Regions from separate parts of the Streptomyces sp. NPDC001532 genome, predicted to be linked through region 1. Evidence: predicted binding sites of a transcription regulator. Region 1 holds the regulator's gene; the other holds the start of a gene.
What was found. Region 1 encodes HrcA, which represses chaperone genes, less so after heat shock. Its sites were predicted from a motif close to TTNGCACTCNGNNNNNCNGAGTGCNAA; they were not measured.
Positions count from the first base shown of each region.

Region 2: the regulator HrcA is predicted to act here: its motif matches at 5,984-6,010, upstream of groL (chaperonin GroEL).

Region 1 is NZ_JBEPAL010000001.1:108,232-123,518, reverse strand. It holds gene ABT232_RS00570 (SpoIIE family protein phosphatase) at 1-1,972, shown strand, start outside; gene hemW (radical SAM family heme chaperone HemW) at 2,000-3,232, shown strand; gene ABT232_RS00560 (DUF3097 domain-containing protein) at 3,233-4,042, opposite strand; gene ABT232_RS00555 (MBL fold metallo-hydrolase) at 4,075-4,806, opposite strand; gene hrcA (heat-inducible transcriptional repressor HrcA) at 4,970-5,986, shown strand; gene dnaJ (molecular chaperone DnaJ) at 5,987-7,123, shown strand; gene ABT232_RS00540 (nitronate monooxygenase) at 7,256-8,329, shown strand; gene ABT232_RS00535 (16S rRNA (uracil(1498)-N(3))-methyltransferase) at 8,326-9,075, shown strand; gene ABT232_RS00530 (hypothetical protein) at 9,086-9,460, opposite strand; gene ABT232_RS00525 (hypothetical protein) at 9,600-10,085, shown strand; gene ABT232_RS00520 (S41 family peptidase) at 10,131-13,325, shown strand; gene ABT232_RS00515 (histidine triad nucleotide-binding protein) at 13,466-13,819, shown strand; gene ABT232_RS00510 (ribonuclease Z) at 13,826-14,731, shown strand; gene ABT232_RS00505 (adenosine deaminase) at 14,752-15,287, shown strand, end outside.
Region 2 is NZ_JBEPAL010000028.1:97,696-112,982, reverse strand. It holds gene ABT232_RS24650 (nucleotide sugar dehydrogenase) at 1-984, shown strand, start outside; gene ABT232_RS24645 (glycosyltransferase family 2 protein) at 981-2,462, shown strand; gene ABT232_RS24640 (hypothetical protein) at 2,459-2,611, shown strand; gene ABT232_RS24635 (polysaccharide deacetylase family protein) at 2,608-4,158, shown strand; gene groL (chaperonin GroEL) at 4,235-5,857, opposite strand; gene ABT232_RS24625 (cold-shock protein) at 6,171-6,374, opposite strand; gene ABT232_RS24620 (MoaD/ThiS family protein) at 6,764-7,042, opposite strand; gene thrC (threonine synthase) at 7,085-8,377, opposite strand; SAM riboswitch class I at 8,396-8,550, opposite strand; gene ABT232_RS24610 (glucosyl-3-phosphoglycerate synthase) at 8,718-9,662, shown strand; gene ABT232_RS24605 (alpha,alpha-trehalose-phosphate synthase (UDP-forming)) at 9,733-11,130, shown strand; gene otsB (trehalose-phosphatase) at 11,118-11,963, opposite strand; gene ABT232_RS24595 (DUF3263 domain-containing protein) at 12,006-12,239, opposite strand; gene ABT232_RS24590 (extracellular solute-binding protein) at 12,273-13,514, opposite strand; gene ABT232_RS24585 (ROK family protein) at 13,661-14,605, shown strand; gene nagA (N-acetylglucosamine-6-phosphate deacetylase) at 14,674-15,287, shown strand, end outside.

The DNA of each region.
Region 1 (15,287 bases):
GCCGCGGGACTGGGGCGCCGACTTCGTCGCCGCGTACCCGCCTGCGCAGATGTCCGCACAGGTGTGCGTGTCCCTGGACGGCAGCCCCCTCGCGCCCGGCGCCGGCCGCCGGCTGCTGCGCACCGCGTTACGGGAGTGGGCCGAGCTGGGACTGCCCGGCGCGGACCGGGTCGGCGAGGACGCCGCGGTGATCGTCAGCGAGCTGGTCACCAATGCCGTGGTGCACGCCGGCACCGACGTCGAACTCGCCTACCGGCTGGAGACCGAGACCGGCGCGCTCGTCGTCGAGGTCACCGACCGGCATCCGGCCCGTGCCCCGCGCGACGGCGACACCGGCCCGGCCCCGGCCCACGAGACCCCCGAGTACGGCCGCGGTCTGCGCCTCGTCGCCACCCTCGCCGAGTCCTGGGGCGTCACCTACCGGCGGGGCGCCAAGACGGTGTGGGCGCGGCTCGGCGGCCCGGAGCGCGAGGCGGGCGAGGAGGAGGCAGCGGACCCGGCGTACGGCGACACGCTCGGCGTGGCCGGGCTGCTCGCCCCGCGGCCGCGGCGCGCGGAACGCGACCGGGAGTGGCTGGGGCGGGGCGCGCTGTCCTTCCTCGCCGAGGCGTCCGACCTGCTCGCCGGGCAGCTCGACGAGGACCTGGTCGCCGCGCTCACCGGCCAGCTCCTCGTGCCGCGGCTCGCCGACTGGTGCGCGATCTGGCTGGAGGACGAGGCGATGGGGCGCGGCCGCTGGACCGACGGCGGCACCGGCGCCCCCGGCCCCCGGCTCGCCCGCGTCTGGCACGCCAGCGAGGACCGCATGGAGGAGCTGCGCCACGCCCTGGAGAAGGAGCCGCCGCACACCGGCGAGGATCTGGACGGCGGCCCGGCCCCGTACCCCCGGCACGAGGAGCGGTACGAGGAGCGGCACGAGGAGCGGCACGAGGAGCGGGCGGCGGACGGCGGCGAGCGGTCCGGCATCCGCGAGGAACCCGGCCCCGGCCGCCCGGCGCCGGGTCCCTCCGCCATACCCGCTCCCGGCGCGGCCCTCGCCTTCCGTCTCGTCGCCGGAGGCCGGCCGCTGGGTTCGCTGGTCATCGGGCGGGACGGTGACACGGGGTTCCCGGACGAGGTCACCGGGCTCGTGGAGGACCTGAGCCGCCGGGTCGCGCTGGCCATCGGCGCGGCCCGGCAGTACGCCCGGCAGGTCACCATCAGCTCCGTCCTCCAGCGCGGGCTGCTGCCCGACGCGGTCGCGGAGATCCCCGGGCTGCGCAGCGCCCTGGTGCACGAGCCCTGTGACGTGGGCGGCCCGAGCGGCGACTTCTACGACCTCTTCCCCGCCGGGGCCGGCCGCTGGTGCTTCGCCATCGGCGACGTCCAGGGCAAGGGCCCGGAGGCGGCCGTCGTCATCGGCCTGGCCCGCCCCTGGCTGCGGCTGCTGGCCCGCGAGGGCTACCAGGTCGCCGATGTCCTGGACCGCCTCAACCAGCTCCTCCTCGACGACGCCACCGAGGCCGCCGACGCCGCCGCTCGCGCCCTGGCCGGCCCGGTCGGCCCCGGCGACGGCCCGCAGACGCGGTTCCTGTCCCTGCTCTACGGCGAGCTGGTCCCCTTCGACGGCGGCGTCCGCTGCACCCTCGCCTCCGCCGGCCACCCGCTCCCGCTGGTCCTCGGCCCCGACGGCGCCGTCCGCACGGCCGCCGGCCCGCAGACCCTGCTCGGCGTCGTCGAGGACGAGACGTACGTCAGCGAGACCTTCGAGCTGCTCCCCGGCGACACCCTGCTCTGTGTCACCGACGGCGTCACCGAGCGGCGCTGCGGCCCCCGCCAGTTCGACGACGGCGACGGGCTCGCGGCCGCGCTGGCCGGCTGTGCGGGCCTGAGCGCGGAGCTGATCGCGGAACGCATCCGAGAGCTGGTGCACGGCTTCGGCGGGCTGCCGCCGGAGGACGATCTGGCGCTGCTGGTGCTCCAGGCGGAGTAGCACGCGCGGTGCGGGACAATGGAGGACATGCCTTCCGCACTCCCCGACGGCGAGCCCGTCCCCGCCGACGGCGCGCTGCCCGCGTCCGCGCTCGCCGGGGCGGCCGACCGCCCCCTCGGGTTCTATCTGCACGTCCCCTACTGCGCGACCCGCTGCGGCTACTGCGACTTCAACACCTACACCGCCACCGAGCTGCGCGGCACCGGCGGCGTCCTCGCCTCCCGCGACAACTACGCCGACACCCTGACCGACGAGATCCGCCTGGCCCGCAAGGTCCTCGGCGACGACCCGCGCGAGGTCCGCACGGTCTTCGTCGGCGGCGGCACGCCGACCCTGCTGGCCGCGGGCGATCTCGTACGGATGCTGGGCGCGATCCGTGAGGAGTTCGGTCTCGCGGCCGACGCGGAGGTCACCACGGAGGCGAACCCGGAGTCGGTGGACCCGGCCTACCTGGCCGAGCTGCGGCAGGGCGGCTTCAACCGGATCTCCTTCGGCATGCAGAGCGCGAAGCAGCACGTCCTGCGGATCCTCGACCGCACCCACACCCCCGGGCGCCCGGAGGCCTGTGTGGCGGAGGCCCGCGCGGCGGGCTTCGAGCACGTCAACCTCGACCTGATCTACGGCACCCCGGGCGAGTCCGACGACGACTGGCGGGCCTCGCTCGACGCGGCGCTCGGGGCCGGGCCCGACCATGTCTCGGCGTACGCGCTGATCGTCGAGGAGGGCACCCAGCTGGCCCGCCGGATCCGCCGCGGCGAGGTCCCCATGACCGACGACGACGTGCACGCGGACCGCTATCTGATCGCCGAGGAGGCGATGACGGCGGCCGGGTACGACTGGTACGAGGTCTCCAACTGGGCCACCTCCGAGGCCGGCCGCTGCCTGCACAACGAGCTGTACTGGCGCGGCGCCGACTGGTGGGGCGCGGGCCCCGGCGCGCACAGCCATGTCGGCGGGGTGCGCTGGTGGAACGTCAAGCATCCCGGCGCGTACGCGGCGGCCCTGGCGGAGGGCAGGTCGCCGGGCGCCGGCCGCGAGGTGCTGTCCGACGAGGACCGCCGCGTCGAGCGGATCCTGCTGGAGCTGCGCCTGCGGGAGGGCGTACCGCTGGGCCTGCTCCGCGAGGAGGGCCTGCGGGCCTCCCGCCGGGCCCTGACGGACGGGCTGCTCCAGGAGGGGCCGTACGAGGCGGGCCGCGCGGTGCTGACCCTGCGGGGGCGGCTGCTGGCGGACGCGGTGGTGCGGGACCTGGTGGACTGATCAGCCCTCGGGGGCGGTCACGAAGTCGATCAGCTCCTCGACCCTGCCCAGCAGCGCCGGCTCCAGGTCCTTGTAGGAGTTCACCCGCTTCAGGATCGCCTGCCACACCGCCCCGGTGTTCTCCGGCCAGCCCAGGGCCCGGCAGACGCCGGTCTTCCAGTCCTGGCCGCGCGGGACCGACGGCCAGGCGGGGATGCCGACCGACGCCGGCTTCACCGCCTGCCAGATGTCGATGTACGGGTGGCCGACGACCAGCGCGTGCTCGCTCGTGACGGACTCGGCGATGCGCCACTCCTTCGAGCCGGGCACGAGGTGGTCCACCAGGACGCCCAGCCGCGCGTCCGGGCCCGGCGCGAACTCGGCGACGATCGACACCAGGTCGTCCACGCCCTCCAGGTACTCCACCACCACGCCCTCGACCCGCAGGTCGTCGCCCCAGACCTTCTCCACCAGCTCGGCGTCGTGCCGGCCCTCGACGTAGATCCGGCCGGCGCGGGCGACACGGGCGCGGGCGCCGGGGACGGCGACGGAGCCGGAGGCCGTACGGGCGGGCCGCTGCGGGCCGGAGGACGGCGGCCGCACCAGGGTCACCGCCCGGCCCTCCAGCAGGAACCCGCGCGGCTCCAGCGGGAACACCCGGTGCTTGCCGAAGCGGTCCTCCAGGGTGACCGTGCCCGCCTCGCAGCGGATCACCGCGCCGCAGAACCCGGTCCCCGCCTCCTCGACCACCAGGCCGGGCTCCGCGGGGACCTCGGGGACGGGCTGGGGCTTCTTCCACGGCGGGGTCAGGTCGGAGGAATACTGGCGCATTCGGATGACGATATGGACGGCATCGGGCCCGCTCAGCGCGACACGCCGAAGCGGGCCGCGAGTGCGTCGCGCTGCCGGCGGACGAAGGCCGCGTCCACCACCGCCCCGTGCCCCGGCACGTACCGCGCGTCCTCGCCGCCGAAGGACAGCAGCCGGTCCAGGGCGTCCGGCCAGCGCGACGGCACGGCGTCGGGGCCCGCCTGCGGCTCGCCGGACTCCTCGACCAGGTCGCCGCAGAAGACCACCTCCGGGTCGCCGGGCACGAGGACGACGAGGTCGTGGGCGGTGTGCCCGGGGCCGACGTTGGCCAGCAGCACCTGCTGCCCGTCGCCGAGGTCCAGGGTCCACTCGCCGGAGACGTGGTGGCGGGGTGCGACGAGGGTGTCCGCGGCCTCCGTCGCCGCCGGCTCCGCCAGGCCGTTGCGGATCGCGTCCGCCCGCAGCTCCGCGCGCGCCCGCCGGGACGTCAGCGCGGTCTCCACGCCGACCGCCCCGAACACCTCCGCGCCGGCCAGCGCCGCCGCGCCGAAGACATGGTCGAAGTGCGGATGGGTGAGCGCGAGATGGGTCACACGCCGGCCGGCCAGTTCCTCCGCCTCGGTGCGCAGCCGCGCGCCCTCCGCGAGGCTGGAACCCGCGTCGATCAGCAGCGCCGTACCGTGCCCCAGCACCAGTCCGGCCGTGCAGTCCCAGCCCGGCAGGCGGCAGCGGCCGACGCCGGTCGTGAGCCGTTCCCACCCCAGGTCTTCCCAAGTCACCGTCATACCGCGACGCTAACCGTGACGCCCCCGCGGGTACGAGCCGGCCGGACCGGCCTTGCCCGGGGCGTACCCGACAGCCGTACACTGGGCCGGGTAAGGCTGGCACTCGCATGCGCAGAGTGCCAGGGGGAGCGCCAAGGGGACGTACCGCTGGAGGTGTGCGCGGATGCTCAGTGAACGACGGCTTCAGGTGCTGCGCGCCATCGTCCAGGACTACGTCGGAACCGAGGAGCCGGTCGGCTCCAAGGCGCTCACCGAGCGGCACAGCCTCGGCGTCTCGCCGGCCACGGTCCGCAACGACATGGCCGCCCTGGAGGACGAGGGGTACATCGCCCAGCCGCACACCAGTGCCGGGCGCATCCCCACCGACAAGGGCTACCGGCTCTTCGTCGACAAGCTCGCCGAGGTCAAGCCGCTCACCGCGCCCGAGCGGCGCGCGATCCAGAACTTCCTCGACGGCGCCGTCGACCTCGACGACGTCGTGGCGCGCACGGTACGGCTGCTCGCGCAGCTCACCCGGCAGGTCGCGGTCGTGCAGTATCCGTCGCTGACCCGGTCCACGGTGCGGCATGTGGAGCTGCTGTCGATGGCGCCGGCGCGCGTGATGCTGGTCCTGATCACCGACACCGGCCGGGTCGAGCAGCGGATGATCGACTGCCCGGCGCCGTTCGGCGAGACGTCCCTGGCGGATCTGCGGGCGCGGCTGAACAGCCGGGTCGCCGGCCGCCGCTTCACGGATGTGCCGCAGTTGGTGCAGGATCTGCCCGAGGGCTTCGAACCGGAGGATCGCGGTACCGTCCAGACGGTGCTCGCCACGCTGCTGGAGACGCTGGTCGAGCAGACCGAGGAGCGGCTGATGATCGGCGGTACCGCCAATCTGACCCGCTTCGGGCATGACTTCCCCCTCACCATCCGGCCCGTCCTGGAGGCGCTGGAGGAGCAGGTGGTGCTCCTCAAGCTGCTGGGCGAGGCGAAGGATTCGGGCATGACCGTGCGCATCGGTCACGAGAACGCCCACGAGGGACTCAACTCCACGTCGGTGGTGTCGGTCGGCTACGGTTCGGGCGGCGAGGCAGTCGCCAAGCTCGGCGTGGTCGGACCGACCCGCATGGATTACCCGGGAACGATGGGAGCGGTACGAGCGGTGGCACGGTACGTCGGACAGATCCTGGCGGAGTCGTAAGTGGCCACGGACTATTACGCCGTTCTCGGCGTGCGCCGCGACGCGTCGCAGGAAGAGATCAAGAAGGCCTTCCGGCGGCTCGCCCGCGAGCTGCACCCGGACGTCAACCCCGATCCGAAGACCCAGGAGCGGTTCAAGGAGATCAACGCCGCTTACGAGGTGTTGTCGGACCCGCAGAAGAAGCAGGTCTACGACCTCGGCGGCGACCCGCTGTCGCAGAGCGGCGGCGCGGGTGCCGGCGGCTTCGGCGCGGGCGGCTTCGGGAACTTCTCGGACATCATGGACGCGTTCTTCGGCACGGCGTCGCAGCGCGGACCGCGCTCGCGGACCCGCCGGGGCCAGGACGCGATGATCCGCATCGAGGTCGAGCTGGACGAGGCGGCCTTCGGGACGACCAAGGACATCCAGGTCGACACCGCGATCGTCTGCACCACGTGCAGCGGCGAGGGCGCGGCGCCGGGCACCTCGGCGCAGACCTGTGACATGTGCCGCGGCCGCGGTGAGGTCTCGCAGGTCACCCGGTCCTTCCTGGGCCAGGTCATGACCTCGCGGCCCTGCCCCCAGTGCCAGGGCTTCGGCACGGTCGTGCCGAACCCGTGCCCGGAGTGCGCGGGCGACGGCCGGGTGCGGTCCCGCCGCACGCTGACCGTGAAGATCCCGGCCGGTGTCGACAACGGCACGCGGATCCAGCTCGCCGGCGAGGGCGAGGTCGGTCCGGGCGGAGGCCCCGCGGGCGACCTGTACGTGGAGATCCACGAGCTGCCGCACCCGACCTTCCAGCGGCGCGGCGACGACCTGCACTGCACGGTGACGATCCCGATGACGGCGGCGGCCCTCGGCACCAAGGTGCCGCTGGAGACGCTGGACGGCATGGAGGAGGTCGACATCCGTCCGGGCACCCAGTCCGGTCAGTCGATCCCGCTGCACGGCCGTGGCGTCACCCACCTGCGCGGCGGCGGCCGGGGCGACCTCATCGTGCACGTCGAGGTGCAGACCCCGAACAAGCTCGACCCGGAGCAGGAGCGCCTGCTGCGGGAGCTGGCCAAGCTGCGCGGCGAGGAGCGTCCGACGGGACAGTTCCAGCCGGGTCAGCAGGGACTGTTCTCGCGGCTGAAGGACGCGTTCAACGGCCGCTGAGGCGGCCGGCCCGGCGCTCTCGAAGGGCGCCGGGAGCCTCTCGCGCGGGGTCTGAGCCGCGGTGATGCCTCCGGCACATGCCGGAGGGTGGCCGGATTCGGACTTGATCGGAGGACGTGACAACATGCCGTCATGTCCTCCGCACTGACCGATCTCTTCCCCCATCCGATCGTGCAGGCCCCCATGGCGGGCGGCGTCTCCGTGCCGCGGCTCGCCGCCGCCGTGTCCGAGGCCGGGGGGCTTGGATTTCTGGCCGCCGGGTACAAGACGGCCGACGGCATGTACCAGGAGATCAAGCAGCTGCGGGGGCTGACGGGCCGCCCCTTCGGCGTGAACCTCTTCCTGCCGCAGCCGGAGTACGCGGACCCCGCAGCCGTCGACGTCTACGCCCATCAGCTGGCCGGCGAGGCCGCCTGGTACGAGACCGAGCTGGGCGACCGGGACAGCGGCCGGGACGACGGCTACGACGCCAAGCTCGCGGTGCTGCTGGACAACCCGGTGCCGGTGGTGTCGTTCCACTTCGGCGTCCCCGGCCGGGACGCCCTGGACGCGCTGCGCCGGGCCGGCACCTTCACCCTCGTCACCGCCACCACCGCCGACGAGGCCCGCGCCGTCGAACAGGCCGGCGCCGACGCGGTGATCGTGCAGGGCGTGGAGGCCGGCGGCCACCAGGGCACCCACCGCGACATCCCCGAGAACGACGGCTCCGGCGTCGGACTGCTCTCCCTGATCGCCCAGATCCGCGAGGCGGTCCGGCTGCCCCTCGTCGCCGCGGGTGGCATCATGCGCGGCAGCCAGATCGCCGCCGCCCTCGCCGCGGGCGCGAGCGCCGCCCAGCTCGGCACCGCCTTCCTCGCCACCCCCGAGTCCGGCGCGCAGGCCGTGCACAAGCAGGCGCTGACCAACCCGCTGTTCACGCGCACCGAACTCACCCGCGCCTTCTCCGGCCGGCCCGCGCGCGGACTGGTCAACCGGTTCATGCGCGAGCACGGGCCCTACGCCCCCGCCGCCTACCCGGAGGTCCACCACCTCACCTCGCCGCTGCGCAAGGCCGCCGCCAAGGCCGGCGACGCGCAGGGCATGGCGCTGTGGGCGGGACAGGGCCACCGGATGGCCCGCGAGCTGCCCGCCGGTCAGCTGGTGGAGGTGCTGGCGGCCGAACTGGCGGCGGCGCGGACAGCGTTGTCGGGCGGTGGCGCGCGATGACGGCACCGGTGTTCGTGGTCGAGCACTTCGACGCGGGAGGCGGCGGCCGGTACGTCCTCGACGGCCCCGAGGGACGGCACGCCGTCTCGGTGAAGCGGCTCCAGCCGGGCGAGGACGTCGTCCTCACCGACGGCGCCGGACGCTGGGCGGACTGCGTGGTGCTCGGCACCGAGGGCAAGGACCGGCTGATCGTGCAGCTGGACTCGTACTCCGAGGAGCCGCCGGAGCAGCCCCGGATCACCGTGGTCCAGGCGCTGCCCAAGGGCGACCGCGGGGAAGTCGCCGTGGAGACCATGACCGAGGTCGGCGTCGACGCGATCGTGCCCTGGCAGGCCGCCCGCTGCATCACGCAGTGGAAGGGCGACCGGGGGCTGAAGTCCCTTTCCAAGTGGCGGGCCACCGCCCGCGAGGCCGGCAAGCAGTCCCGCCGGGTCCGCTTCCCCGAGGTCGCGGACACGGCGACGACCAAGCAGGTCGCCGCGCTGCTCGCGAAGGCCGACTTCGCCGCCGTGCTGCACTCCGACTTCGAGCACGGCAGCGAGCCGCTGGCCACCGCCGAACTGCCCGAGCAGGGCGAGATCGTGCTGGTCGTCGGCCCCGAAGGAGGCGTCGCAGCCGACGAGTTGGCGCTGTTCCGGGAGGCCGGCGCGAAGGCGTACGTCCTCGGCCGGAGCGTGCTGCGCACCTCGACCGCCGGCACCGCGGCCACCGCCCTCCTCCTCGGCCGCACGGGCCGCTGGTCCTGACCCGCGGCTGCTACCGCCGGGAGGCCGCCGCGCGTGCGGCGGCGGCCGGCAGCAGATCCCAGCCGTCCAGCTCCCGCGAGGCCTCGGCGGCGGGCAGCAGTCCGCGCCGGACGGCCTCGTCGACGAGCGCGCGCACGCTGCCCGGCTGATTCAGGTTGAGCCCGTTGCCGTGCTCGTCGATCACATGTCCGCCGGGCTGGTAGCCGCCCTCCACCGACCGGCCGGGCCCCTGCCGGAAGACGATCCGTGTCCGCCTTCCGTCCCGGTGCAGACCGAGCACCTCCTCGCACGGTCGTCCGGCGCCGCCGTGCCGGTGCCGGACGGCCCACAGATACGTCGCCGCCTCGTCCACCACGAGCTTCCTCGGACTGCCCTTCTTGCGCATGCCGCCAGGCCAGGAGACCGGGCACCGCGGTGCGTGGCCGTAAGCCCTCTTCCGCGACCGGCGAGGCGGTGGCAGCATGCCCTTCATGGGGGTGTTGAGGCGGGTTCGGGGGCGGTCGGGCGCACGCCGGGCGGTCGCGATGGCGTCGCTGGCGGTGGTGGCCGTGGGCGGGGCCGTGGCGTGTGATCCGGGCGGGCTCAGCGCGGCGACCGTGGCGTACACGACGGACGAGACCGTGACCCGGGAGCTGGAGCGGCAGAAGGCCGACGTGCAATGGCTCAGCTGCACCGCGGACTTCGGGGACGACGGCCGCTCGACGCCCACCGCGAGCGAGGACACCGTCGCCGACGTCGACTGCGAGGGCGAGACCTCCGACGGCAAGGACATCACCGTCACCGGGAAGGTGACCCGCGCGGTGAACGGCCGCTGCGTGCGCGGGGACATCGTCGCCAAAGTGGACGGCAAGGAGTGGTTCCACGTCAAGGGCCTCGGCGACTGCGACGCGCCGAGCACCCCGCCGGTGAACCAGCCGCCCGGCTCCGGCCCCGAGCCGAACGTCACGGTGACCGTCACCCGGACCGTCTGGTGCCAGAGCGACCCGCAGTGCCGGCCCGCGGGGAAGTGATCGAAACCGCTGTTCGGCGAGGCCGCGGCTGCATAGGGTGATCGGGTGACACAGCCGACGCCGGGGTATCTCCGATTTCCGCATCCGCACGGCGAGTTGGTCGCCTTCACCGCCGAGGACGACGTGTGGCTCGCACCGCTCGACGGCGGACGGGCCTGGCGGGTCAGCGCCGACAACATGCCGGTGAACCAGCCGCGCATCTCGCCCGACGGCACCACCGTCGCCTGGACCTCCACCCGCGACGGCGCCCCCGAGGTGCACATCGCGCCCGTCGACGGCGGCCCGTCCAAGCGGCTCACCTACTGGGGCAGTTGGCGCACCCAGGTGCGCGGCTGGACCTCCGACGGGCAGGTCCTCGCCCTCACCACCCACGGCGAGGCCAGCCTGCGCCGCAGCTGGGCGCACGCCGTCCCGCTCGACGGCGGCCCCTCCCGCCGGCTGCCGTACGGACCCGTCGGCGACGTCGCCCACGGCCCGCACACGGTGCTGCTGTCCGCGCCGATGGGACGCGAGGCCGCCTGGTGGAAGCGGTACCGGGGCGGCACGGCGGGCAAGCTGTGGATCGACCGCGGCGGTGACGGGGAGTTCGTCCGGCTGCACGAGGAGCTGGACGGGAACATCGAGTACCCGTTCTGGGCCGGCGAGCGGATCGCCTTCCTCTCCGACCACGAGGGCACCGGCGCCGTCTACTCCTCCCTCGCCGACGGCTCCGACCTGCGCCGCCACACGCCCCTCGGCGGCTTCTACGCCCGGCACGCCGCGAGCGACGGCAGCCGCGTCGTCTACTCCGCCGCCGGTGAACTGTGGCTGCTGGACGACCTCGACGGCGCCGAGCCGCGCCGGCTCGACATCCGGCTCGGCGGGCAGCGCACCGACCGGCAGCCGTACCAGGTGAACGCCGCCCGCTGGTTCGGGGCGGCCGCTCCCGACCACACCGCGCGCGGCAGCACGGTCGCCGTGCGCGGCACCGTGCACTGGGTCACCCACCGCGCCGGTCCCACCCGCGCCCTCGCCGCCACACCCGGTGTCCGGGCCCGGCTGCCGCGCACCTTCCGGGTGGAGGGCGAGGAGTGGGTGGTGTGGGTGACGGACGCGGAGGGCGAGGACGCCCTGGAGTTCGCGCCCGCCACCGGCCTCGCCCCCGCCGCCACCCCGCGCCGGCTCGCCGCCGGGCAGCTCGGCCGGGTGCTGGGCCTGGCGATGGCCCCCGACGGCAGCCGGGCCGCGGTCGCCGCGCACGACGGGCGGGTGCTGCTCGTCGAGCGGGAGACCGGCGAGGTGCGCGAGGTCGACCGCAGCGAGCACGGCGATGTCTCCGGGCTGGTGTTCTCGCCCGACTCGGCCTGGCTCGCCTGGTCGCACCCGGGACCGCACCCGCTGTGCCAGCTGAAGCTCGCCAACACCACCGACCTGTCGGTCACCGAGGCGACCCCGCTGCGGTTCCAGGACTACGCGCCCGCCTTCACCCTCAACGGCAAGCACCTCGCGTTCCTCTCCAACCGCTCCTTCGACCCGGTCTACGACGAACACGTCTTCGACCTGGCGTTCGTCATCGGCGACCGCCCGCACCTGATCACCCTCGCCGCCACCACCCCCTCGCCGTTCGGGCCGCAGCGGCACGGCCGGCCCTTCGAGGCGCCCGACAAGGACGAGACACCGGACAGCGAGGGCACCCCGGCCACCCGGATCGACCTCGACGGACTCGCCGACCGGATCGTGCCGTTCCCGGTGGAGGCCGGCCGCTACTCCAACCTGCGGGCCGCCAAGGACGGCGTGCTGTGGCTGCGGCACCCCGTCCGCGGCGTCCTCGGCGTCTCCCGGGCCACCCCCGACGACCCCGACCCGCACACCGAGCTGGAGCGCTACGACCTCGCCCAGCAGCGCCTGGAACACCTCGCCGTCGACGCCGACCACTTCGAGGTCAGCGGCGACGGCAAGCGGGTGCTGCTGTGGACCGACGGACGGCTGAAGGTCGTACCGAGCGACCGCCGGGCCTCCGGCGACGACGACAGCGACACCAACGTCGCCGTCGACCTGACCCGGGTGCGCCAGACCGTCGACCCGGCCGCCGAGTGGCGCCAGATGTTCGACGAGAACGGCCGGATCATGCGGGACCACTTCTGGCGGCCGGACATGAGCGGCGTCGACTGGGACGGTGTCCTCGACCGCTACCGGCCCGTCCTGGACCGGCTCGCCACCCACGACGACCTCGTCGACCTGCTGTGGGAGGTGCAGGGCGAGCTCGGCACCTCGCACGCCTACGTCGCCCCGCGCGGCGGCCACGGCGACGGCGACCGGCAGGGACTGCTCGGCGCGGACGTCTCCCGGCACGAGGACGGCACCTGGCGCGTCGACCGGGTGCTGCCCTCGGAGACCTCCGACCCGGACGCCCGTTCCCCGCTCGCCGCGCCCGGTGTCGCGGTGCGCGCCGGCGACGCGATCCTCGCGGTCGGCGGCCGGCCCGTCGACCCGGTGACCGGGCCGGGCCCGCTGCTCGTGGGCACCGCGGGCAAGCCGGTCGAGCTGACGGTCTCCCCGGCCGGCGGCGGCGAGCCGCGGCACGCGGTGGTCGTACCGGTCGCCGACGAGGAGCCGCTGCGCTACCACGCCTGGGTCGCCGACCGGCGGGCGTACGTGCGCGAGCGGTCCGGCGGGCGGCTCGGCTATCTGCACGTGCCGGACATGCAGGCGCCCGGCTGGGCGCAGATCCACCGCGACCTGCGGGTGGAGGTCGCCCGCGAGGGGCTGATCGTGGACGTCCGGGAGAACCGGGGCGGACACACCTCCCAGCTCGTCGTGGAGAAGCTGGCCCGGCGGATCGTCGGCTGGGGCGTGCCGCGCGGGATGCGGCCGTACAGCTACCCGGAGGACGCGCCGCGCGGGCCGGTCGTCGCCGTCGCCAACGAGTTCTCCGGGTCCGACGGGGACATCGTCAACGCGGCGATCAAGGCGCTGCGGCTGGGACCGGTGGTCGGGACCCGCACCTGGGGCGGCGTCATCGGCATCGACAGCCGCTACCACCTCGTCGACGGCACCCTGGTCACCCAGCCGAAGTACGCCTTCTGGCTGGAGGGGTACGGCTGGGGCGTCGAGAACCACGGCGTCGACCCGGACGTCGAGGTCGTCCAGCGCCCGCAGGACCACGCCGCGGGCCGCGATCCCCAGCTGGACGAGGCGATCCGCCTGGCCCTGGAGGCCCTGGAGGAGACCCCGGCGAAAACACCGCCGAATCTCGAATAGCGGGGCGCGACAGCCACTCGGGGGCGCGGGGCGGAGCCGATGGGCGGCTGTGCCGCGTGGGCGCGACCGGCCGCGGCCCCGCGCCCCCGGCGACGATACGATGCCCACAGAGACGATCACCGCGAGACGCCGGAGGGAAAATGGCAGGGGAACCGCAGGACGACTGCCTGTTCTGCAAGATCGTCGCGGGCCAGATCCCGGCGACGATCGTCCGTGAGACGGAGACGACCGTCGCCTTCCGGGACATCAACCCCCAGGCGCCCACTCACGTCCTGGTGATCCCGAAGGAGCACTGGCCGAGCGCCGCCGAGCTCGCCGTCGCCGCGCCCCAGCTCGCCGCCGACGTGCTGCGCGAGACGCAGGCGGTCGCCGACGACGACAAACTGGACAGCTACCGCATCGTCTTCAACACCGGCAGCGGTGCCGGCCAGACCGTCTTCCACGCGCACGCGCACGTCCTCGGCGGCCGCGGCCTCCAGTGGCCTCCCGGATAATCCGGCGTGTCCGTCCGTGAACTGGTGGTCCTCGGCACCGCCAGCCAGGTCCCGACCCGGCACCGCAACCACAACGGCTACCTGCTGCGCTGGGACGGCGAGGGCATCCTCTTCGACCCCGGCGAGGGCATCCAGCGGCAGATGGTGCGCGCCGGTGTCGCCGCCCACGACCTCAACCGGATCTGCGTCACGCACTTCCACGGGGACCACTCGCTGGGCCTGCCGGGCGTCATCCAGCGGATCAACCTGGACCAGGTGCCGCACCCGGTGACCGCCCACTACCCGCGCTCCGGGCAGCGCTTCTTCGACCGGCTGCGGTACGCCACCGCCTACCGGGAGACGGTCGGGGTGACCGAGGCGCCGGTCGACGCCGACGGCGACCTCGTGACGACCGGCTCGTACACCCTCCAGGCCCGCAGGCTCTCGCACCCCGTCGAGTCCTTCGGCTACCGGCTGGTCGAGCCCGACGGGTTGCGGATGCTGCCCGAGCGGCTGGCCGCGCACGGCGTCAAGGGCCCGGACGTGGGCCGCATCCAGCGCGAGGGCTCGCTGGGCCCGGTCGCCCTGGCGGACGTCAGCGAGGTGCGGCGCGGGCAGCGGTTCGCGTTCGTCATGGACACCCGGCTGTGCGACGGCGTGTACGCGCTGGCGGACGGCTGCGACATGCTGGTGATCGAGTCGACCTTCCTCGACGAGGACGAGCACCTCGCCACCGATCACGGCCATCTGACGGCGGGTCAGGCGGCGCGGGTGGCCAGGGACAGCCAGGTGCGGCACCTGGTGCTCACCCACTTCAGCCAGCGCTATGGCGAGCCCGAGGAGTTCGAGCGCCAGGCGCGGGCCGCCGGGTTCGAGGGTGAGCTGACGGTGGCGCACGATCTGCAGAGAGTGCCGGTTCCGAAACGCAGGTAAATGGGGCGTACGATTCCTTGATGCCCCTCCCCATAGCAGAACTGCACCTGCACATCGAAGGAACTCTGGAGCCGGAGCTGGCGTTCGAGCTGGCCGCGCGCAACGGGGTGCCGCTGCCGTACGCGACCACGGACGAGCTGCGTGAGGCGTACCGGTTCGAGGACCTCCAGTCCTTCCTGAACCTGTACTACGAGCTGATGGCCGTGCTGCGCACCGAGCGGGACTTCGAGGACCTGGCCGACGCCTACCTCGCCCGCGCCGCCGCGCAGGGGGTCCGGCACGCCGAGATCTTCTTCGACCCGCAGGCCCACCTGGCCCGGGGAGTCCCGATGGGCACCGTCGTGGAGGGGCTGTGGCGGGCGCTGAGCCGCAGCGAGGCCGACCACGGCATCTCCACCCGGCTGATCCTGTGCTTCCTGCGCGACGAGTCCGCCGAGTCGGCGCTCGCCACTCTGGACGCGGCGGGTCCCCACCTGGACCGGATCGCCGGTGTCGGCCTGGACTCCGCCGAGGTCGGGCATCCGCCGGCGAAGTTCCGCGAGGTGTACGAGGCCGC
Region 2 (15,287 bases), on a different contig from region 1:
GTCACCCCGGACCACACGCCCGACCTCACCGCGCTGCGCACCGCGTGCGCGGCCGTCGTCGCACGGGCGGTACCCGGCCAGCTGATCGTGCTGACCTCCACCAGCCATGTCGGCACCACCCGCGAACTCCTCCTGGAACCGCTCGCCGCCCGCGGACTCACGCCCGAGACCGATGTCCTCGTGGCCTTCTCCCCGGAGCGCATCGACCCGGGCAACGAACGGCACCTGCCCGAGCACACCCCCCGGATCGTCGGCGGCGCCGGACCGCTCAGCACGCACGCCGCCGCCTCCCTGCTGCGGCCGACCGCCTCCCGCGTCCACGAGGTCGCCGCCCCCGAGACCGCCGAGATGGCCAAGCTCTGGGAGAACGTCTTCCGGGCCGTGAACATCGCCCTGGCCAACGAGCTGTCCGACGCCTGCCTCGACCTCGGCCTGGCCCCGCTCCCGGTCATCGAGGCGGCGGCGACCAAACCGTACGGCTTCCTGCCCTTCTATCCGGGACCGGGCGCCGGCGGCCACTGCATCCCCTGCGACCCCTACTACCTCCTCGCGCAACTGCCCTCCCGCCGCGGCGCGCCGCTGGTGAGCACCGCCATGGCCGCCCTGAGCGAACGGCCCGCGCGGATCGCCGCACAGGCGGCCCGCCTGCTCGACGCCGACGGCCTCACCCTCACCGGCGCCCGCGTGCTGGTGCTGGGCGTGGCCTACAAGTCCGGCGTGTCGGACGTCCGCGAGAGCCCGGCCCTGCGGCTGATCACCCTGCTCACCGAACAAGGCGCCGACGTCTCCTACAGCGACTGCCAGGTGCCCGCCCTCACCGTCGCCGGCCGGGCCCTGACCTCCGTGCCGCGACCCGAGGACGGCGACTGGGACCTCGTCGTCGTACACACCGCGCACCCCGGCACCCCCCTCGGCTGGCTCGACACCGCGCCACGGGTGCTCGACACCCGGCTGCGCCTGCGCGCACGGGCCGGTGCCCGGTGACCGCGCCCGCCCCCTGCGCGCCGCTCACCGGCACCGCCCCGGCCGGATCCGCCGCCCGCCGGCTGCTCCTCGCCGTGCTGCGCCGGGCACAGCGGCACATCGGCACCGGCGAGCGCGCCGCACTGCTGCGGCTGCTCGGGCTCACCGCCCTGCTGCCCGTGCTGTGCCTGATCGCCGCGCGCGCGGCACAACTGCCCTACCAGACCGGCCTGGTCACGCTGTACGGCATGGCCGTGCTCACCGGCACCGCCTGCCTGCTCCACCTCGCCTACACGCGCTACGACGACCCGGCGGTCCGCACCCTGCGCCGGCGCGCCCGCGGTCACGAGGAGTTCCCGGCGCTAGCCGAACGGCCGAGGGTCAGCTTCCTCCTCGCGGTCAAGGACGAGGCCGCGAACGTCGAAGCATGCGTCCGCTCGATGGCCGCCTCCGACTGGCCCGACCTCCAGATCGTCGTGGCCGACGACGGCTCACGGGACGGCACGGGGGCGATCCTCGACGCCCTGGCGGCCGAACTCGGCATCACCGTCGTGCGGCTGGAGACCAACGCCGGCAAGAAGGCGGCCCTCGTACGGGCCTGCGCGCTCGCCGACGGCGACATCCTGGTCTTCACCGACTCCGACTGCGTCATCGCCCCGGACGCGGTCGGCCGCTGCGTCCGGGCCATGGTCCGCCACCCCGAACTGGGCGCGGTCAGTGGCCACTGCCGGGCGCTCAACGCGCACACCGGACTGCTCACCCGGATCCAGGACGTCTGGTACGAGGGACAGTTCCGCATCGCCAAGGCGGCCGAGTCCGCGTTCGGCGCGGTGGCCTGCGTCTCGGGGCCGCTCGCCGCCTTCCGGCGCGAGGCCGTCTGGAACTATCTGCCCGCCTGGGCGGACGACCGGTTCGCCGGCGCGCCCTTCCGATTCGCCACCGACCGCCAGCTCACCGGTTACGTCCTCGGCCAGGCCTGGCGCGGCAAGGCGCTCAAACGCCGGTACGCCCACTCGCCGTTCGTCGCCGGCCACGACCATCCGGAGCGGCGCTGGCTGGTCGGCTACAGCCGCTCCGCGCGGGTGTGGACGAACGTGCCCGACCGCTGGCGGCCCTTCCTGCACCAGCAGGTGCGCTGGAAGAAGAGCTTCATCCGCAACCTGTTCTTCACCGGCGGCTTCATGTGGCGGCGCGGCCCGGTGCCCGCCCTCCTCTACTACGGGCACGCCCTGTGGGTGCTGGCCGCCCCGGCCCTGGTGTTCTGGCACCTGGTGTGGGCGCCGCTGCACCTCGCGGCCGGACTCACCGTGCTCTACCTGTGCGGTGTGCTGCTCAAGGGATCCCTGTGGGGTCTCGCCTACCGCCTCGACAACCCGGGCGACCGCCGCTGGCGCTACCGCCCGCTGATGAGCCTGCTCTCCTGCTGCGTCCTGGCCTGGCTGCTGCCGTACGCCGCCCTGACCCTGCGCCGCGCGATCTGGACGAGGACCCCCGCATGACCCTGACGACACATCACCGTCCCTGGCCCCTCCCGGAGCGGGCCCGGCGCACCCTGCGCCGGGCCGCCCGGACGGCGGCCTCCCTGCTCTCCGCGCTCGCCGTCGCGGCCCTCTACTGGGTCGTCCTCACCCGCGGCGGCTCCCGATGACGGCCCCGGAGGCGGCCCCGCCGCGCACCGACCGGCCCGGATCGCCGCGCCGGTGGCTGGTGCGCGGCCTCCTCCTCGCGCTCGCCGCCGCCGTGGCGGCCACCCCGTTCGCCGCCGCGTGGCAGTACGAGACCGAGCGGCGCGCGGTCTCCGCCCAGGCGCCCGCCCCCGGCTCCCGCGCGGACGCCCGGCCCCCGGCCACCGCCGCCCGCCACGCGAGCGCGCCGGTCGTCCTCGCCTACCACGACATCCACCCGGAAGCGGCCGGCTCCTACACCCTCACCCCCGAACAGCTGGACGAGCAGCTGGCCGCGCTGGCCGCCGCGGGCTACCGCAGCCTGTCCGCCGAGGAGTTCACCCGCTACCTGGCCACCGGACGGCCCCCGGCCCCGCGCAGCGTCTACCTCACCTTCGACGACGGCACCCGCGGCCTGTGGGCGTACGCCGACCGGATCCTCGCCAAGCACCACATGCGCGCCTCGGCCTACCTGATCACCGGCAGGGTGGGCACCCACCGCCCGTACTACCTGTCCTGGGCCGAGATCGACCGGATGTCCGGCTCCGGGCGCTGGGACTTCCAGGCGCACAGCCACCTCGGTCACTCCAGGGCACCCGTCGAGGCCGGCGGCCGCCAGGGCGCGGTGCTCGCCAACCGGCTGTGGCTGCCCGAGCGCGAACGCCTGGAGACGGAGGCGGAATACCGCGCGCGGGTCACCGACGACCTCGACCGGAACGTGCGGTCCTTCGCCGTCCACGGCCTGCCCGCCCCCGTGCTGTTCGCCTATCCGTTCTCGGAGGCGTCCGCGCCGACGAACCTCACCGGCCGCACCACCTCGATCCTGGAGGGACTGCTGCGGGAACGGTTCGCCGCGACGCTCACCAACACCTCCTCGCGCCCGCTGCCCGCGGGCCCGCGCGCCGCGTCCGCCGGGCTGGTGCAGCGTCTGGAGGTGATGCGGGGGACCACCACCGCCGCGCTGCTGGAGCAGGTGCGGGCCTGGACCTCGCGCTCGCCCGCCGAGGTGCCCGAGCCGCTGCGCCACCCGGGGCAGTGGCGGCTGCGCGACGCCCCGCCGGGAACCGGCCTGACCGCGCTGACCGGCCGCGGCCCGGCGCGGGGCACATATGTGTCGGCCGTCCATCTGCCCATGGCCACCGCCGACTGGACCACCTACCGGGTGGAGGCGACCGCCGGCCGGCTGAGCGGACCGCGCACCGGTGTGTCGGTCGAGGTCGGGCACGGCAGCCTGCACCCGTGCGTGGTGACGGTCTCCGCGGCCGGGCTGCGGGTGACCGAGCGCCCGGCGGGCCGGACACCCCGCGTCACCGTCCGCGCGCTGGACCCGGCCGCCGGGCACCGGATCCTGATCGAGGTGTCCCCGCGGTCCGTCCTGATCACCGTCGACGGCACCACGCTGACGGTACGCGCCGCACAGCGGCCCGAACCGGCCCGCACCAGCGGCGGCATCGCCCTCGCCGTCCGCAACGAGTCCGGGGACGTGGAAACGGCGTGGCCGCGCTTCACCTCGCTGCGCCTCGGCGCGTGAGAAACGCCCGAGGGCGGCACCCCCAGCGAACTGGGGGTGCCGCCCTCGGCGTAGGACGGGTCCGATCCGGGAGGGATCAGAAGTCCATGTCACCGCCCGGCATGCCGCCGCCGGCCGGCGCGGCGGCCTTCTCCGGCTTGTCGGCGATGACGGCCTCGGTGGTGAGGAACAGCGCGGCGATCGACGCGGCGTTCTGGAGCGCGGAGCGCGTCACCTTGGCCGGGTCGATGATGCCTTCCTTGACCAGGTCGACGTACTCGCCGGTCGCGGCGTTCAGGCCGTGGCCCGGGGTCAGGTTGCGCACCTTCTCCACCACGACACCGCCCTCGAGGCCGGCGTTGACGGCGATCTGCTTCAGCGGGGCCTCCAGGGCCAGCTTCACAGCGGCGGCACCGGTGGCCTCGTCGCCCTCGAGCTCCAGCTTCTCGAAGACCTGGGAGGCCTGGAGCAGGGCCACGCCACCACCGGCGACGATGCCCTCCTCGACGGCCGCCTTCGCGTTGCGGACGGCGTCCTCGATGCGGTGCTTGCGCTCCTTGAGCTCGACCTCGGTGGCGGCACCGGCCTTGATGACGGCCACGCCGCCGGCCAGCTTCGCCAGACGCTCCTGGAGCTTCTCGCGGTCGTAGTCCGAGTCGCTGTTCTCGATCTCGGCGCGGATCTGGTTCACGCGGCCCGCGACCTGGTCGGCGGAGCCGGCGCCGTCGACGATGGTGGTCTCGTCCTTGGTGATGACGACCTTGCGGGCGCGGCCCAGGAGGTCCAGGGTCGCGTTCTCCAGCTTGAGGCCGACCTCCTCGGAGATGACCTCGCCGCCCGTGAGGATGGCGATGTCGCCGAGCATGGCCTTGCGGCGGTCACCGAAGCCCGGGGCCTTGACGGCGACGGACTTGAAGGTGCCGCGGATCTTGTTGACGACCAGGGTCGACAGGGCCTCGCCCTCGACGTCCTCGGCGATGATCAGCAGCGGCTTGCCCGACTGCATGACCTTCTCCAGGAGCGGGAGCAGGTCCTTGACGTTGGAGATCTTGGAGTTGGCGATGAGGATGTACGGGTCCTCGAGCACCGCCTCCATGCGCTCCATGTCGGTGGCGAAGTAGGCGGAGATGTAGCCCTTGTCGAAGCGCATGCCCTCGGTGAGCTCGAGCTCCAGACCGAAGGTCTGCGACTCCTCGACGGTGATGACGCCTTCCTTGCCGACCTTGTCCATGGCCTCGGCGATCAGCTCGCCGATCTGGGTGTCGGCGGCGGAGATGGAGGCCGTGGAGGCGATCTGCTCCTTGGTCTCGACCTCCTTGGCCTGGTCGAGCAGCGCACCGGAGACGGCCTCGACGGCCTTCTCGATACCGCGCTTGAGGGCCATCGGGTTGGCGCCGGCGGCTACGTTGCGCAGACCCTCGCGGACGAGCGCCTGGGCGAGAACGGTGGCCGTGGTCGTACCGTCACCGGCGACGTCGTCCGTCTTCTTGGCGACTTCCTTGACCAGCTCGGCGCCGATCTTCTCGTACGGGTCCTCGAGCTCGATCTCCTTGGCGATGGAGACACCATCGTTGGTGATCGTGGGGGCGCCCCACTTCTTCTCGAGGACGACGTTGCGGCCCTTGGGGCCGAGCGTCACCTTCACGGCGTCCGCGAGCTGGTTCATGCCGCGCTCGAGGCCGCGCCGCGCCTCCTCGTCGAACGCGATGATCTTGGCCATGTGAAGTGGTCCCTCCAGGACTGGGGGTGATTCCTTCGGACCGCGCCCGCGCCCGCGACGGACGGCCTGCCTGCCTCGTGGTTCCTTGCCCCACACGGCCTGCGGCCTCACCGACCCGGTCCTTCGTTGTCACTCTCACCTTCAGAGTGCTAACGCAATGATTAGCACTCGCCCCCTTCGAGTGCAAGCGCCTCTCGGGGTACGGAGGCCAGTCAGCGGTGGGCGAACAGCCGCCGGGGGGCCGGCCCGGGACACGCCGAAGGGCTCGCACCGGCGTGCGGTGCGAGCCCTTCGGGCGAAACGAACTGACTGTTCAGGCGGTGACGCGAACCATGTCGGCCTGCGGGCCCTTCTGGCCCTGCGAGATCTCGAACTCGACCCGCTGGCCCTCTTCCAGGGTGCGGTACCCGTCCATCTGGATCGCGCTGTAGTGGACGAAGACGTCCGCACCACCGTCGACCGCGATGAAGCCGTACCCCTTCTCCGCGTTGAACCACTTGACGGTGCCCTGAGCCATGCCTAACTCCCCTATTACTGGCCCTTGCACAGATCCGCACTTCGCGGATCCGGGTCAGACCTCACCCCCCAGTCATTGGGGGCGTGCGCCGGAACGCGTCGACCGCGGCTGAATGTATCTGTCCAACTGCCGTCTGCAACAGGTCAATCGGACGAGAAATCCGGGCAGCATCGATCGCGCATTTACGGAGAATTCACCCGAGCTCTGGGCAATTCGGGCCCGGCAAAAGGAGCGAAAGGCGCAAAAAGGCCGCTGATTTTGGCTGCTTCTCATCGCAGTCACATCGCGGAAAGCAGACCGGGTTCCCCAACTGTACCGCGCTCAATCACACTGAATTGCCCCCTCCGTTTCTCTCACGGAGGGGGCAATCCGAAGAACGGTGTGTGACGTCAGCACCCGCCGGCCACGGCCGGGATGATCGACACGCCCGCGCCGTCCGGCGTGGCGGTCTCCAGGCCCTGCTCGAACCGGACGTCGTCGTCGTTGACGTACACGTTGACGAACCGGCGCAGCTTGCCCTGGTCGTCCAGCACCCGCGCGGCGATGCCGGTGTGGTTCTTCTCCAGGTCCGAGATGACCTCGGCGAGGTTCGCGCCCTCGGCGGAGACCTCGGCGCGGCCACCGGTGTAGGTGCGCAGGATGGTGGGGATGCGGACGGTGACGCTCACGAGAAAACCTCCGGTGGGATGACGTGCCTGGGCGCGGCGGAGCTAGACGAGACCAGCCTCGCGGAAGGACTCGAGGTTCGGGCGGATCGTCGCGGTGAGCCCCGTACCGGCCACCGCGTCGAGGGTCTTGAGCCCGTCGCCGGTGTTGAGCACGACGGTCGTGAGCGAGGGGTCCAGCGCACCGCTCTCGATCAGCTTGCGCGTCACGCCCACCGTCACACCGCCGGCGGTCTCCGCGAAGATGCCCTCCGTGCGCGCCAGCAGTTTGATGGCGTCGACGATCTGCTCGTCGGTGACGTCCTCCACCGCGCCGCCGGTGCGCCGCGCGATGTCCAGCACGTACGGCCCGTCCGCCGGGTTGCCGATGGCCAGCGACTTGGCGATGGTGTCCGGCTTCTGCGGGCGGACGACGTCGTGGCCCGCCTTGAAGGCGGTGGACACCGGGGAGCAGCCCTCGGCCTGGGCGCCGAAGATCTTGTACGGCTTGTCCTCGACGAGCCCGAGCTTGATCAGCTCCTGCAGGCCCTTGTCGATCTTGGTGAGCTGGGAGCCGGAGGCGATCGGCACCACGAGCTGGTCGGGCAGCTTCCAGCCGAGCTGCTCGCAGATCTCGTACGCCAGCGTCTTGGAGCCCTCGGCGTAGTACGGCCGCAGGTTGACGTTGACGAAGCCCCAGCCCTCGCCGGCCGGGTCGCCGATCAGCTCGGAGCAGAAGCGGTTCACATCGTCGTAGTTGCCCTCGATGCCGACCAGCTCGCCGCCGTAGACCGCAGCCATGACGACCTTGCCCTGCTCCAGGTCGTGCGGGATGAACACGCAGGAGCGGAAGCCGGCGCGGGCGGCGGCGGCGCCGACGGCGCCGGCCAGGTTGCCGGTGGAGGAGCAGGAGAGGGTGGTGAAGCCGAAGGCGCGGGCGGCCTCCAGGGCCTGGGCGACCACGCGGTCCTTGAAGGAGTGCGTCGGGTTGCCGGAGTCGTCCTTCACGAACAGCTTGCCGGGCTCGACGCCCAGCTCGCGGGCGAGGTTGTCGGCCTCGACGAGCTTGGTCCAGCCGGGGTTGATGTTCGGCTTGTCGGCCACGTCCGCCGGGACGGGCAGCAGCGGCGCGTACCGCCAGATGTTCGCGGGTCCCGCCTCGATGCGCTTACGCAGTTCCTCGGCGTCGTGGGCCGAGAAGTCGTAGGCGATCTCCAGCGGGCCGAAACACTCCTCGCAGGCGAAGACCGGGCCGAGCGGGACGCGGTGGCCGCACTCGCGGCAGGAGAGCGCCGAGGCCGGGCCGAGGTCTACCGTGGAAGTGGAATTCGTGGTGCTTGCAACAGTCTGCACAGCCATGTGAGGCGAGGCCCTTTCTCCTCATCTTCCTCACGACGCACTTCGCCGTGAGACGGATTTGGCACCTTCCCTAGCCGGGAGCCTCGCGTGATGATCAGCGGTGATCTACGAGACCGGCTGGAGGGTTGCCGGGGCTTCATCGGGCCGTGTCCCTCTGCCCCTCTGGATGAGCTGTATGTGGTTGTGGAACGCGAGCGGCCCCCGACATGCGATGGTCACCAGCGTTGTTCAAGACTGTAACCGAAGGCCAGGACAGTTGAGATAGTCGTCCGAACCGCGAGATGGATCACACGACAGTCCGATCACCACTCGCCGACAGAACGCAGAGGAGCCGCGCACTGTGCTGGAAGAAGTCGAGCGCTGGCTGAGCACCCGCTCCTGGTCCGTGACCGATCGACCGCTGCACAAGATCCTGGCCGCCAGACGCGCCACGGGCCAGACCGTGAGTGTCGTGCTGCCCGCGCTCAACGAGGAGGAGACGGTCGGTGACATCGTCGCCGTGATCCGTCACGACCTCATGCAGCAGGTCCCGCTCGTCGACGAGATCGTCGTCGTCGACTCGGGATCCACCGACCGCACCTCCGAGGTGGCCGCCGCCGCGGGCGCCCGGGTCGTCCACCGCGACGCGATACTGCCGCACCTGCCCGCCGTGCCCGGCAAGGGCGAGGTGCTGTGGCGCTCGCTGCTCGTGACCCGCGGCGACATCGTCTGCTTCATCGACGCGGACCTCAAGGAGTTCTCGTCGGACTTCGTCTCCGGGATCGTCGGCCCGCTGCTGACCGACCCCGACGTGGACCTGGTGAAGGCGATGTACGACCGCCCGCTGGGCGGCGCCGCCGGGCAGGGCGGCCGGGTCACCGAACTGATGGCCCGCCCGCTGCTGAACATGCACTGGCCGCAGCTGGCCGGGTTCGTGCAGCCGCTGGGCGGCGAGTACGCGGCCCGCCGCTCGCTCCTGGAGCAGCTGCCCTTCCCGGTCGGCTACGGCGTGGAGCTGGGCATGCTGGTGGACTCCCTGCACCTGGTCGGCCTGGACGCGCTCGCCCAGGTCGACGTGGGGGTGCGCAAGCATCGGCACCAGGACGGGCAGGCGCTCGGCCGGATGGCCGCGGCGATCTACCGCACCGCCCAGCTGCGGCTGGCCCGCGGCCATCTGATCCGGCCGTCGCTGACCCAGTTCGAGCGGATGGAGGACGGCTTCGAGCCGCGGACGTACTCCGTGGACACCGAGGAGCGTCCGCCGATGGTGGAGATCGCCGAGTACGCGGCACGCAAGGTGGCGTGACGCGCCAGGCCGCCTGTATACGGCCGAACCGTACGTTTGAGCGGTTGGGGGTCGGGCTAGGTTGAGGACCATGGCTTCAACGTTCGGTGCTGCTCAGGTACTGGTGGCCTCCAACCGTGGCCCGGTCTCCTACGAGGTGCGCGACGACGGCTCGCTGCACGCCCGGCGGGGCGGCGGCGGGCTGGTGTCGGGACTCTCGGCGATCGGGCCGGACGCGGACGCGCTGTGGGTGTGCTCCGCGCTCGGCGACGGCGACCGCGAGGCGGTCCGCCGCGGGGTCGGCGAGGACGGCGTGCGGATGCTGGACATCCCGGCGGACGTCCACGCGGACGCGTACAACGGGATCGCGAACTCGGCGCTGTGGTTCGTCCACCACATGCTGTACCAGACGCCGCTGGAGCCGGTCTTCGACGCGGAGTTCCGGCGGCAGTGGGCGTCGTACGAGACGTACAACCGGGCGTTCGCCGAGGCGCTGGCGGCCGAGGCGGCCGAGGGCGCGGCCGTGATCGTGCAGGACTACCACCTGGTGCTGGTCCCCGGCATGCTCCGCGAACTCCGCCCCGACCTCAGGATCGGCCACTTCTCCCACACCCCGTGGGCGCCCCCGGAGTACTTCCGGATGCTGCCCGACGACATCGCGCGGGCGGTGCTGCGGGGCATGCTCGGCGCGGACCGGCTCGGCTTCCTCACCCGGCGCTGGGCGGACGCGTTCGAGGCCTGCTGCGACGCCTTCGCCGGCGGCCTCGGCGGCACCCGGATCGGGGTGCACGGGCTCGGCGCGGACGCGGACTTCCTGCGGCGGCGCTCCCACGAGGCGGACGTCGAGGAACGGATGACCGCGCTGCGGGCGGAGATCGGCGAGGGCCGGCGGACCGTCGTGCGGGTCGACCGCACCGAGCTGTCCAAGAACATCGTGCGCGGACTGCTCGCCTACCGGCAGCTGCTGGCCGACCGCCCCGAGTGGCACGAGCGGGTCGTGCACGTCGCCTTCGCCTACCCCTCCCGGCAGGACCTCGCCGTCTACCGCGACTACACGGCCGAGGTGCAGCGGCTCGCGGCGGAGATCAACGAGCAGTACGGGACGCCGGGCTGGACCCCGGTCGTGCTGCATGTGAAGGACGACTTCGCGCGCTCCCTGGCCGCCTACCGGCTGGCCGACGTGGCCCTGGTCAACCCCATCCGCGACGGCATGAACCTGGTCGCGAAGGAGGTGCCGGTCGTCTCCGACCAGGGCTGCGCGCTGGTGCTGTCGAGGGAGGCCGGGGCGTACGAGGAGCTCGGCGAGGACGCGATCACCGTGAACCCGTACGACATCGTGGGCACGGCGGACGCCCTGCACCGGGCGCTCACCCTGCCGCCCGAGGAGCGGGCGGCGCGGTCCAAGCGGCTCGCCGCCGCGGCCACCGCGCTGCCGCCCGCCCAGTGGTTCCTGGACCAGCTGACCGCGCTGACCGGTCAGGCCAGCTGAGCCGCAAGCGCCGTCAGCAGTCCCACCACGCCCCGCGGTCCGTCCACCACCAGGTCCGCGCGCTCGCGCAGCTCGGTCACCTCGTCACTGCCGCTGCACACGAGGAGACCGGGCACGCCGTCGGCGCGCAGCATGTCGACGGCGGCGTAGGCGGGCAGGTCACCGAGGTCGTCGCCGGCGTAGAGGACCGCGCCGGCGCCGACCTCGCGCAGATACGTGCGCAGCGCCACGCCCTTGTCCATGCCCGGCGGGCGCAGCTCCAGGACCAGACGGCCGGGCTCGACGATCAGTCCGCTGCGGGTGGCGAGGTCGGCGAGCGGGGCGCGCAGCGCGTCGAAGGCGGCCTGCGGGTCGGCGGCGCGGCGGGTGTGCACGGCGACGGCGTGCCCCTTGTCCTCGATCCAGGCGCCCTCGAACCCCTCCAGCAGCCGCGGCAGCGCGGCGCGGACCACGGCGACGCCGGGGTGCGGGTCGGGGGCGGTGATCCTGCCGCTGGCGGCGTCCCAGCGTTCGGCGCCGTAGTGGCCGAGGACGACCAGGCGCTCCAGGCCGGGCACGCCCGCGAAGCCGCCGTAGCGTACGGCGACCTCGGCCGGGCGTCCGGTGACCACCGCGACGGCGGCCACCTTCGGCGCGAGCGCGGTCAGCGCGGCCACCGCGCCGGGGTGCGCGCGGGCCTGCTCGGGGTCGGCGACGATCGGGGCGAGCGTGCCGTCGAAGTCGAGCGCGACCACGGCTCGGCCGGGTTGCGCGAGCAGGGACCGCAGGCCGTCGCGCCCCTGCGGGGTCACGGGTTCGGGAAGGTCCGTCGCAGAGATGTCAGGGCTGCCCATACGGCGAACCTATCCCCACCGGCCCGCGTCGAACCTCCCACCTCACCGCTCGGCCCGCCGCGCCTGGCGCACCCGGCGCAGCCGGTTCACCGTCACCGGGTCGTGCTCCAGTGCTCTCGGGTCGTCGAGCAGGGCGTTGAGCAGCTGGTAGTAGCGCACCGGCGCCAGCCCCAGCTCCTCGCGGATCGCCCGCTCCTTCGCACCGGGCCCCGCGAAACCCCGGCGCTCCAGCGCGAGGATGTCCCGCTCCCGACGTTCCAGCGATCGACGCTCCATACCGGAAACGCTAGCCGCCGGCACCGACAGCGCCTACTGCGAGGCCGCCGCGCTCTCCGCCGTGAGCGCGGTGGCCTCCAGCTTGCCGAGGACGGCGGACGGGCTGCCGCCGGGTGCGACGGCCTGGCCGATGCGCTTCTTCACCTCGGCGCTGACCTGGGCCCAAGAGGTGCGGCCCACCGGGTACAGCTCGGCGAGCGGGAGTTCCTTCAGGAAGGGCTGGAGCTCGCTGTCCTCGGCGGCGGCGGACATGGTCTCGGAGGCGGACGTGGTGACCGGCAGCAGGTCGTACTCGCGGGAGAAGTCGAGGACGTTCTGCTCCCTGTAGACGAAGTCGAGGAACTCGCCGACCTGCTCGTCGTGCCCGTTCTGCCGGAAGGCCAGCATCCAGTCGGCGACGCCCATGGTCGCGTTGGTCTCGCCGTCGACGCCGGGCATCGGCACCATGCCGTACTTCACGCCCTTCTTCGCGGCCATCTTCATCAGCGAGGGGTGGCCGTTGAGCATGCCCACCTGTCCGTCGGCGAACGCGGCGAAGGCGTCGGCGCGGTTCAGTTCGCCCGGTGCGACCGGACCGGTCAGGTCCTTGCCGACGAGTTCGTCGCGCAGCCAGGTGAAGGTCTCGACGTTCTCCGGGGAGTCGATGCCGTAGGTGCCGCTGCTGTCGGTGTAGCCGCCGCCTCCGCTGAGCAGCCACTGCATGGTCTCGGCCTGCGCCTCCTCCTGGCCGAGCGGCAGCGCGTAGGGGTACTTCACGCCCTCGGCCTTGAGCGCCGCGGCGTCGGCGGCCAGCTCGTCCCAGGTGGTGGGCGGGGTGAGGCCGGCCTTCTGGAAGAGGGTCTTGTTGTAGAAGAGCAGGCGGGTGGAGGCGGCGAACGGCATGCCGTACTGCACTCCGTCGATCTGGCCGGCGGTGGCGAGCTGGGAGGCGAAGTCGGCCTGCACGGGGATCGAGAGCAGGTCGTCGGCCGGGTAGAGCAGGCCGTCGGCCGCGTAGTCGGCGTAGGCGCCGATCTGCGCCATGTCGGGGGCGTCGCCGGCCTCGACCATCTCCTTGACCTTGCGGTCGACGTCGTTCCAGGAGTAGACGCTGACCTCGATCCGCACGTCCGGGTGGTCGGCCTCGTACTCCTCGACCAGGTTCGCCCAGTACTTCTTCGAGCTGTTGGCCGCGCTGTCGCCGTAGTCGGCGGCGACCAGCCGCAGGGTGACGTCGTCGGAGCCGCCGGTGATCCCGCAGCCGCCGAGAGCCGCCGTCATGCCCAGTGCGGACATCACCGCGATCATTCCTGCCTTGCGCCGCTGCACCGCTACCCCAACCCCTGTTCCGCTGTCTGCCCAGCCGTCCGTATTCCGGAATAAGGTCTACACCACGCGAGTGGACTAGACCTCTTCCGGGTCCTCGGGCCACACTGTCCCCCGTGAGACACGTCATCGCCCTCGATGTGGGCGGCACCGGGATGAAGGCCGCGCTGGTCGGGGCGGACGGGACACTCCTGCACCAGGCACGCCGGGCGACCGGGCGCGAGCGCGGCCCCGAGGCCGTCGTGGAGTCCGTCCTCGGCTTCGCCGCCGAGCTGCGCGCCCACGGCGCCCGGCACCTCGGCGCCCCCGCGCTCGCCGCCGGCGTCGCCGTCCCCGGCATCGTCGACGACCGGCGCGGCATCGCCGCCTACGCCGCCAACCTCGGCTGGCGCGACGTCCCGCTGCGCGACCTGCTCACCGAGCGGCTGTCCGGCATCCCCGTCGCCCTCGGCCACGACGTCCGCACCGGCGGCCTCGCCGAGGGCCGGATCGGCGCGGGACAAGGCGCCGACCGGTTCCTGTTCGTGCCGCTCGGCACCGGCATCGCCGGCGCCATCGGCATCGACGGCCGGGTGGAGGCGGGCGCGCACGGCACCGCCGGCGAGATCGGCCACATCGTCGTCCGCCCCGGCGGCGCCCCCTGCCCCTGCGGCCAGCGCGGCTGCCTGGAGCGGTACGCCTCGGCGACCGCGGTCGGCCAGGCCTGGGCCGAGGCGAGCGGCGATCCCGGCGCGGACGCCGCCGACTGCGCCAAGGCCGTCGCGTCCGGCGACCCGGACGCCGTCCGGGTGTGGCAGGAGGCCGTCGACGCGCTCGCCGACGGCCTGGTCACCGCCCTCACCCTGCTGGACCCCCGCACGATCGTCATCGGTGGCGGGCTCGCCGAGGCGGGGGAAACCTTGTTCACACCGCTGCGGGACGCCGTCCGGCAGCGCGTGACCTTCCAGAAACTGCCGCCGATCGTCCCGGCGGCCCTGGGCGACACGGCCGGCTGCCTCGGTGCCGGGCTCCTGGCCTGGGATCTCCTCGACCACACCGACCGTACGGAGGTAACGCCCTGATGGCAGCCGACCCAGGGGCGCGATCAGCCTCGGCCATCCCGCAGCCCGCGCCGGACAGCGCCCCGCTGATCCTCGCCGGGGCGAACGTCGTCCTTCCGGGCGGCACGGTGAAGGACGGCCAGGTGATCGTCGACGGCACCCGGATCGCCCCCACCGCACCGGAGAACGCCAAGGTCCTCGACGTCACCGGCCACTGGCTCGTCCCCGGCTTCGTCGACCTCCACAACCACGGCGGCGGCGGCGCCTCCTTCACCTCCGGCACGGTCGACGAGGTCCTGACGGGCATCCACACCCACCGGCTGCACGGCACCACCACCCTGGTCGCCTCCACCGTCACCGGCGACATGCACTTCCTCGCCCAGCGCGCCGGACTCCTCAGCGAACTGGCCGAGCAGGGCGACATCGCCGGCATCCACTTCGAGGGCCCGTTCATCAGCCCGTGCCGCAAGGGCGCCCACTCCGAGGCGCTGCTGCGCGACCCGGAACCGGCGGAGGTCCGCAAACTGATCGACGCGGCCCGCGGCCACGCCAAGATGGTCACCCTCGCCACCGAGCTGCCGGGCGGCCTGGACTCCGTACGGCTGCTCGCCGAGCACGGGGTGATCGCGGCGGTCGGCCACACCGACGCCAGCTACGAGCAGACCGTCGAGGCCATCGACGCCGGTGCCACCGTGGCCACCCA